Regions from separate parts of the Clostridium omnivorum genome, predicted to be linked through region 2. Evidence: riboswitches for the same ligand, from Rfam matches in the RefSeq annotation. Region 2 holds a riboswitch; each other region holds the start of a gene.
The links. A riboswitch is a leader RNA that binds a small molecule or an ion and turns the genes downstream of it on or off. The one in region 2 is predicted to bind lysine.
Positions count from the first base shown of each region.

Region 1: it holds a riboswitch for lysine, as region 2 does, so the genes downstream of both, kal (3-aminobutyryl-CoA ammonia lyase) here and bsdE14_RS16650 (transporter substrate-binding domain-containing protein) in region 2, are expected to answer to the same signal.
Region 3: it holds a riboswitch for lysine, as region 2 does, so the genes downstream of both, bsdE14_RS14235 (aspartate kinase) here and bsdE14_RS16650 (transporter substrate-binding domain-containing protein) in region 2, are expected to answer to the same signal.
Region 4: it holds a riboswitch for lysine, as region 2 does, so the genes downstream of both, bsdE14_RS15145 (APC family permease) here and bsdE14_RS16650 (transporter substrate-binding domain-containing protein) in region 2, are expected to answer to the same signal.

Region 1 is NZ_BRXR01000001.1:1,982,837-1,985,044, reverse strand. Features, by position in the region: gene bsdE14_RS09425 (NAD(P)-dependent malic enzyme) at 1-707, opposite strand, end outside; lysine riboswitch at 1,005-1,187, shown strand; gene kal (3-aminobutyryl-CoA ammonia lyase) at 1,350-1,730, shown strand; gene kce (3-keto-5-aminohexanoate cleavage enzyme) at 1,756-2,208, shown strand, end outside.
Region 2 is NZ_BRXR01000001.1:3,535,572-3,537,779, reverse strand. Features, by position in the region: gene bsdE14_RS16655 (amino acid ABC transporter permease) at 1-130, opposite strand, end outside; gene bsdE14_RS16650 (transporter substrate-binding domain-containing protein) at 171-1,004, opposite strand; lysine riboswitch at 1,118-1,299, opposite strand; gene bsdE14_RS16645 (HIT family protein) at 1,587-2,093, shown strand; gene def (peptide deformylase) at 2,195-2,208, opposite strand, start outside.
Region 3 is NZ_BRXR01000001.1:3,028,990-3,031,197, reverse strand. Features, by position in the region: gene bsdE14_RS14235 (aspartate kinase) at 1-874, opposite strand, end outside; lysine riboswitch at 1,030-1,220, opposite strand; gene bsdE14_RS14230 (L,D-transpeptidase family protein) at 1,289-1,984, opposite strand; gene bsdE14_RS14225 (DUF4397 domain-containing protein) at 2,203-2,208, shown strand, end outside.
Region 4 is NZ_BRXR01000001.1:3,204,162-3,206,369, reverse strand. Features, by position in the region: gene bsdE14_RS15145 (APC family permease) at 1-875, opposite strand, end outside; lysine riboswitch at 996-1,170, opposite strand; gene bsdE14_RS15140 (YhfC family intramembrane metalloprotease) at 1,448-2,208, shown strand, end outside.

The DNA of each region.
Region 1 (2,208 bases), 1.6 Mb from region 2:
TTTGCAATTTCTTCCTTTGATACATCAAGACCGCCGCGGCCTTCATATATAGCACCTTTTCTATCGCACATAGTAATATCTTTTACACCTGAGGATAGAAGAAGCTTTGTTATAGCAACTCCAGCAGCACCTGCTCCGTTTGTTACAATCTTTAAGTCTTCAAGCTTTTTGTTAACAATCTTTAGTGCGTTTATAAGACCAGCTAAAGTAACAACAGCTGTACCGTGTTGATCATCATGGAATACAGGTATATCAAGTCTTTCTTTTAATTTTCTTTCAATTTCAAAGCATCTTGGTGCTGATATATCTTCTAGGTTTATTCCACCAAGACCTGGGGCAATTCTAACTACTGTTTCAACTATTTCATCTGCATCCTTTGTATCAAGAACTATAGGAAATGCATCTACATCTCCAAAAGTTTTGAATAGTACAGATTTTCCTTCCATTACTGGAAGTGAGCCTAATGGACCGATATCTCCAAGTCCTAATACTGCAGTTCCATCAGATACTACTGCAATTGTGTTCCATTTTCTAGTATAAACATAAGCTAAATCAGGATTTTTTTCAATTTCAAGACAAGGTTGAGCAACTCCAGGAGTATAAGCCAAACTTAAGTCTTGTGAAGTATTTACTGGTACTCTTGATACTATTTCTAACTTACCTCTTTTTTCTTCGTGGAATTTTAAAGATTCTTCGTATATAGTCATACTTATCATCCCTTCTTATGTATATTATTTTTTAGGAAAGTGGTAGTTATTCATCCAAGTTCCTTTTTAATCTTCGTATTTTTAATACCATCCTTATTATAACCTTATTGTTAATAATGAGTCAATTCAATAAACGGATTATTAAAGCCTCATAATGACAAAATGAATGAAAAATCAACGTGAATATATAGAAAAGGCGGAATATATGTAATTTAATAAATTTTCAGTATATATTGACAACATAGTATAGTTAGAATATAATAAAGTTAGGATTTATTAGAAAAAAATCACATATAATACATAAATAGAGGCGCAAGCAAATGTGTAGTTCTTAGGTGTTAAGAAGAAGAACCTTTAAGACTAAGAGCGAAGGATTTGTCTGCCGAAAGAACAGGTTTGTTCTTGAACCTGCTCTTGGGGATAAAGGAAACTACCCTTATCCTTGCCATGAAAATTCATTCATGGAGAGCTATTTATGTGATGAGAATAAAGATTTTCATTGCATGAATGGCTATCAAATGAATGATGGCTCTTTCAAACGTGTCCAATTAAGCACTGAAAACCTTTCAGTGCTTTTTTATTTTGCATAAGCTTATGCAAGATAAAATATAAAAAATATTAAATATGCAAGGGGGAGAGGATTTGAAAGCACTAATTAGAATGAGAATGAGCGCACATGATGCTCACTATGGTGGTAACTTAGTTGATGGCGCAAGAATGCTTCAACTATTTGGAGATGTAGCCACAGAGTTACTTATAAGAAATGATGGAGATGAAGGGCTTTTTAGAGCTTATGACAATGTAGAATTTTTAGCTCCAGTATTTGCAGGTGACTACATAGAAGCAGATGGTGAAATTGTTGAGTGTGGTAATAGCTCAAGAAAAATGGTTTTTGAAGCTAGAAAGGTTATTATTCCTAGACCTGATATCAATGATTCAGCTTGTGATGTACTAGAAACACCAATAGTAGTTTGCAGAGCCAGTGGAACTTGCGTAGTACCAAAGGATAAGCAAAGAAAGTAAAAACTATAGGAAATGGGGGAATTTCATGGATAAGCTAATAATAACAGCAGCTATATGTGGTGCAGAAGTTACAAAGGAACACAATCCGGCTGTACCATATACTGTAGAAGAAATAGGCAGAGAAGCAGAAGCCGCTTACAGAGCAGGTGCAAGTATTATACACCTTCATGTAAGACAAGATGATGGTACTCCAACTCAAGATAAAGAAAGATTTAGACTTTGTATAGAAGAGATAAAAAGAAGATGCCCTGATGTTATAATTCAACCTTCTACAGGTGGAGCAGTGGGAATGAGCAACGAGGAAAGACTTCAGCCAATATATTTACACCCTGAAATGGCTACTCTTGATTGCGGGACTTGTAACTTTGGAGGAGACGAAATATTTGTAAACACAGAAAATGCTATTAAAGAATTTGGCCAAAAGATGATTGAACTTGGGATAAAGCCTGAAGTAGAAGTATTTGACAAAGGAATGATA
Region 2 (2,208 bases):
CTCCTACTAATAATCCTATGCAAGTACCTAATATAGTACCAATCAAAGAAATATATAGTGTCATTCCAGCTCCACGAAGGAACATTTGCCAGTTATTTTGTACAATTTTTACTACCCAATCAAAGCTCATCTTTATCCTCCTTAGTATGCAGCACTTAATTTAAATTAAACTATTTAGCTGCTGGCTGGTTCTTTATAGCATTATCCATTATAGCTTTACGGTCTTGTTCTGATATTCCGCTTAAGGTTTTATTAATTTTTGCTGTTAGATCACTGCCCTTTTTAACACCTACAGCAATTGCAGTATCATCATCGGAAGTAGTGAATCCAGTTTTAAATTCAACCATTTTAAAGGCTGAATTAGCAGTTTCAGCACTAACGCCTTCAGGACGCTCTGAAACATATCCATCTATCATTCCTGATTGAAGAGCAACTCTCATTGCTGGGAAGTTGTCCATTGCTGGCTGCTTAGCTACCCCTTGTATCTGATCTATTACTGAATAGTGGAAAGTATTTAATTGAGCAGTTACCTTTGCTCCCTTGAAATCCTGAATAGAAGTAGCTCCGTCATATTTTCCACCCTTTTTAACAACCATTACTAAATTTGATTTATAATAGTTATCTGAAAAATCAATTGTTGCTTTACGCTCTGCTGTTGGAGACATACCTGCTATAATTGCATCAATTTTTCCTGAAGTTAATGCAGGTACAAGACCATCCCATTCAGTTTTAACAACTACTAATTCTTTTCCTAAATCCTTAGCAATTTTCTTTGCTATTTCTATATCATATCCTCCTGCATACTCTGAGCTTCCCTCAATTTTAACTGCTCCATTGGAATCATCCTTTTGAGTCCAGTTGAAAGGTGCATATCCAGCTTCAAGACCTACTTTAAAAGTTCCACCCTTTACTTCTTTATTTGTACCATTGCCTTTTCCACATCCTGTAAACAGCATAACTGCTGATAAAAATACTGCTATTAATACTGATATTTTTCTATTCATAATTCTTATCTCCTTATTTTTTGAATTTTTAGATATTTTTTTGCGCAAAAAAGACCTGAGGCAAGCTCAGGTCGTAAATATACAAAGTTACTCCTAATCCCCCTTCTTTCCCAATATGAGATAGCACAACTCAATAAACCGGGCAGTCTATTGAGACAGTCCTGCAGTTCTTAACTGCAGACCCAGCATGTAATACTGAGAATATTACAAACTTCGGCGATATTTCCTTCTCCTTAGCATCTTAGCTTCTCATACTCCACTAAAGACTGTTAAACACCGCGCCTCTACCTCACTTGCAAAAGTGAGGTCTTATTAAATTATGTTTTTAGTCTACAACAGGATTTTACCTTTGTCAACCTTGTAATTTGTCTTTTTTACAAAAGTAAACAATTACATTAAAATTTTTTTAATATTTTTTGACTATTGTAATATAAATTACTCTCAATAAATGGTAGGTTAAGTATATCAAATTTGTATACTTCAAATTTGCAAAAATACACCCAAATTGTAGGTTTACAAAATATAACATTTCTATTATAGTAGGATATGTATTGATTAATACGGTAAAAAGGTGGGGTTACTTTGTACGTTAAGCAATTATCCAAAGGCGAAAAAGAAGCACTAAAACAAAGATTCAAAAAAATAAAAGAGCTGCAGGAAAAAGGTATATGTTTTTCCTGCTATAATTTCGAAACAGGAGATATTTTCCCTGATGATGGTTTAGTTTTTTATGAGGATGAGAAGGTAAGATGTTTATTTGAAAAATACCCAAAAGCAACTGGACATACGATTATAGTAGCAAAGGAACATTATGAAGATATTTCTGAAATGCCACTTGAATTAGGAATACATATATTAAAAATATCAGATGCAATAATTAAACTCCATAAAGAAGTTTTAGGTGCAGAAAAGGTATATATGTGCACAATATGCGACGGTAAAAGAAATCATTTGCATTTTCAGCTTTTGCCTAGACTAAAAGGCGATACCATAGGCTTTGGAAACTTTGCCAAAGAAGAAGGTCTTCTTATGGATTATGATGAAACAGTAGAAGTATATAAACAGAGATTAAAAGGATTTAAACTATAGGGCAGTATATTTAAAAAAGTCATTTACATGTGAAAAATACAACAAGCTTATTCTACTGCTCAATGCATTTAGCAGTAGAATAGCCTTTTAGTATTATAGTATTACTTTAAAAATT
Region 3 (2,208 bases), 510 kb from region 2:
TATCAATATTTATTCTCTTGCTTGCTACATCTTCAAATAAATTAGATAAAACATTTATATCATTAGAAATATTTTGTACTGTTATAGCCACATCTTCATCACTAGTTGCAAGTCCTGTTACTGGTTTACTTTCCATGTTCATATTCTTTACCTCCCTAATTACAGTTCCTTCTATATCACTATTACTTAATCCAACGTATATAGGAATACTATACTTTTGACCAAGCTCTATGGAACGAGAATGCATAACTTGCGCTCCAAGACTTGCTAGCTCCAGCATTTCCTCATAGTCAATTTCTTTAAGCTTCTTTGCTGCACTATATTTTCTAGGGTCAACGCTATAAATTCCGTCTACATCCGTATATATTTCACAGCTTCCATTTAGCTTTACAGCTATAGCAACAGCGGTAGTGTCAGAACCACCTCTTCCAAGTGTTGTAATATCACCCTCATCATTTATTCCTTGGAAACCAGCAACTATTACTATTTTCCCTTCTTGTAGCCTTTCTCGTATTTTAGTTCCATCAATATCGTCTATTAATGATTTCCCATATTGACCTGAGGTTTTAATTCCAATTTGATATGCTGAATAGCTGATGGCATCGTGTCCCATAGCTTTAAGCGCCATAGCCAGTAGCGAAGATGAAATCATCTCACCTGTAGATAAAAGAGCATCCAGTTCTCTTCTGTCAGGGTTATCTGTTACCTGCTTTGCAAGTGCAATTAATTCATCAGTAGTATCACCCATAGCTGATACTACTACCACCATGCTATTGCCTGCTTCATGCTTTTTTATAACGCTCTGTGCTACCTTTTTAATCTTTTCTATGGTTCCTACAGAACTCCCACCATATTTTTGAACAATTACAGACATTTCAATCTCCCCTTTTCATAAGTAATATTTAGCATTAATACGACCTTAGGCAGGGCATTTGAAATCTTATATGAATATTATTAAACCTATATAAAAAAACAAATGCAGCAAAGGAACACCTTTGCTGCATTAATAAAAAACTATGCAACTAGTGTTACCTTTGTAGCTCTCCACTTATACAGACTTTAATCCGTAATATCTAAGTGACAGCCCTGCATATATTATATGCAAAGCCAGAAATCTCCTTTGCCAAGTAAAATTTCTTCGGCCATAACTCCTTTTGCTCTCCTTCTTAGTGTGCCCACTCTTGAAAGCTACTATTAATTACAGCGCCTCTACCCTAGGTTACTCATATACCGTATTAAATTAAGCACAGTTTAACACAAAAGAAAACTAAATGCAACCCTCATAAAATTAGTCAAATAAATCCATTCCTATTTTCTTATAGAACTTGTAATCTATATCATGGCTTGTTTCCAAGTTATTTTCTTCTCTAAATTGAATAATACCAGCTTTCATTCCATCCCCGTAAACACCGTCAATACTACCTGAATAGTACCCTTTAGCTTTTAACAATCGTTGAACTTCTAACACATCAGCACCTCTGTCTCCAGGTTTTAAATATCTGTAGCCTCCATTATAGGCTCCATAGAGTTCACATTGAATAACCACTATGGTTCCAACATTTACGTATTTATATAGATCCTCTATATCATTATTGAACATTCTTATGCAGCCATGAGAAGCAGCAGAGCTTATAGAACCTGGTCTATTAGTACCATGAATTCCATATAGTCCCCAAGGTACATTTAAACCAAGCCATCTTGTACCAAAGCCTCCGCTCCATTCTGCTTTGCTTATAATAGTCCATGTACCAAGAGGTGAAGGGGTATCAACCTTCCCACAAGCTATACTATAGCTTTTTATAACCTGCTTAGTATTCTTATCAACAAGAAATAGCCTTTTTTCTCCTATCTCAATCACTATTTCATATTTGTTAGCAGCGTTATAATTATAATTTGAAGCCTTAACATTTATAGGAATTATAAAAAATAAAAGTGTATATAATAGCAAAATTAGAATAGTTTTTTGAAACTTTTTCAAATTCATGCCTCCTCCCAATTTCATGCAGCTCTAAAATATAGTCTTCTTTGCAGTAAATCAGCACATGAATTTAGTATATACCTCTACTCACTATTTAATTCTAATATTGAATGGAATATATTTCTTACATATCTGCTGTATAGATATAATTTTTTTCATGGTTACCAACTAAAATATGTTTCATATAATACAAATGAAGTAATATTTTAAGGAGACATATATTCATGTTT
Region 4 (2,208 bases), 330 kb from region 2:
GTAGTTCCTAGAATACTGATTACAGCACCAATAGTTATAAAGTTTGTAATTCCAGAACCAAAATATTGAGATAAAATATCTGCTAATGGTGCGCTGCTCTTAGCAAGTGCTCCATTTGGCATTGCACCCATTGCAAAGAAATTAATTGCCATATACATAACAGCAACAATTATGATTCCGATGATAGTACTCTTTGCTACGTTCTTTTCAGGATTCTTAATTTCACCTGCTGCTATAGATGCGCTTTCAAGACCAACAAATGCCCAAAGTGTTGAAGTAGCAGCACTTGGCATTGTGCCTAGTCCTTTTTCAGCAGGGAATAGTGGTAATAAGTTTGATACATTGAAGTGTAGTGCAGCTACAATTATAAATAATAAAAATAGTCCTAATTCAAAGAATGTTATTGTTGTCTGAATCTTACCTGCTTTTCTAACTCCAAATATGTTTATTATAGTGAATATCCATAGTACTATTGACGCAAATAAAAATGCTCCTAATTGGCTATTTCCTATGGCAGGTATTAGCTTTCCTGCATAACTAGATACTGCTATTACTACTGCAGCATTACCTATCCATGATCCATTCCAATATAACCATGCACTCATAAAACCCATGAAATCTCCGAAGGCAAGCTTTGAGTATTCATAAGGTCCTCCAGTCTTTGGTACCTTTGTTCCTAGTCTAGCAAAGGATAATGCTAAAAATATTGACCCAAGCGCTGTAACTATCCATGCAAACATAGTTGCTCCTGGTCCTGACTTGTCCGCCAAAGTTGCAGGCAACATAAATATACCCGATCCCATCATATTTCCAGCTACTAGAGCTGTGGCAATTACAAGCCCTATATCCTTCTTTAATTTTGTATTTTGTTCCATAGTTACGTCCTCCTTATCAGTTTTTTCCGATAAGTAAATTACCAGCGAGAGTATAAAAAAGCCTTGAGCGCGTACACTCAAGGCTTTAAATCGCATTAAAAACAAACGACCTAAATCTATTTGAATGATAGCTCTCCACAAGAAAACTTGTGACAGTTATGCACATATTCTATGCAAAACCAGCTATACAGTATTAAAGCATTTACTGTACGCTTCGGCGATATTTCCTTTCCTGCTGCTTCAACGCGCTTAACTTCACAACAGTACTAATAAGTATCGCACCTCTACCTTGGTTATTTACTCATTCTTTTCGTTTATTATTATGCACTAGAACTTTAGTTTAGTCAAGGGTTAATTAAATATTTATGCATAAAACAGAAAATCATGTATTTTTTATACATTTCTTAGCATATGTATCAATATAAAAATTATTTTATACATTCACATACTTCTAATATTTTATAGTATAATTATCATAACATAGTTTAAATACATAAAAAGGAATTATACTTTATAAGCTTTAAATATAGGTAAAAATATAATGTTATTAATTTTTTGGGGGGTAAAATACAATGGTAAGTAATTCTGTCATCTATATGATGGCCTTTGCAGCTATCTTTTCCTTGCTATTTCCAATTGGTTTATTTATCTTTTTCAAATTAAAAGATAAGATATCCGTTAAACCAGTTATACTTGGCGTACTAACCTTTATAGTTTTTTCACAAATCTTAGAAAAACTCATGCATGTGTTTGTAATGAATAACAATTTGATAACTGCGCCTCTACTATTTGCTATTTATGGCGCATTAGCTGCTGGTGTTTTTGAAGAGGTTGGAAGATATATTATAATGAAACTATTTATGAAGAAAGAAACAGAGTGGAAGGATGGTATAGCATTTGGAATTGGTCACGGAGGTATAGAGGCCATATTACTGGCATGCTTTGGTAACTTAACTTATATTTTTTATGCAAAACTCATCAACGCTGGGCTTTTTGAAAAAACATTGAGTGGTAAAGCACCTGCAGCAACAATTGCTGCAATAAAAAGCTCTCTCATAAGCGCCACTCCTGCTTTAACTTCTTTAGGTGCATTTGAAAGATTGTTTGCTATAATAGCTCACTTAGGTTTTTCTTTAATAGTGATCTATTCAGTAAAGTCTAAAAAGCCTATATATCTATTAATTGCAATTATAGCACATGCAGTAATGGACTTCCCGGCGGGCCTTGCTCAAGTACATATACTTAATAATATATGGTTTGTTGAAGGCTTCTTTGCAATATTCTCTATAGCAATGCTTATATTTATTGTAAAGTCCAAAGAGATTTTTAAGAA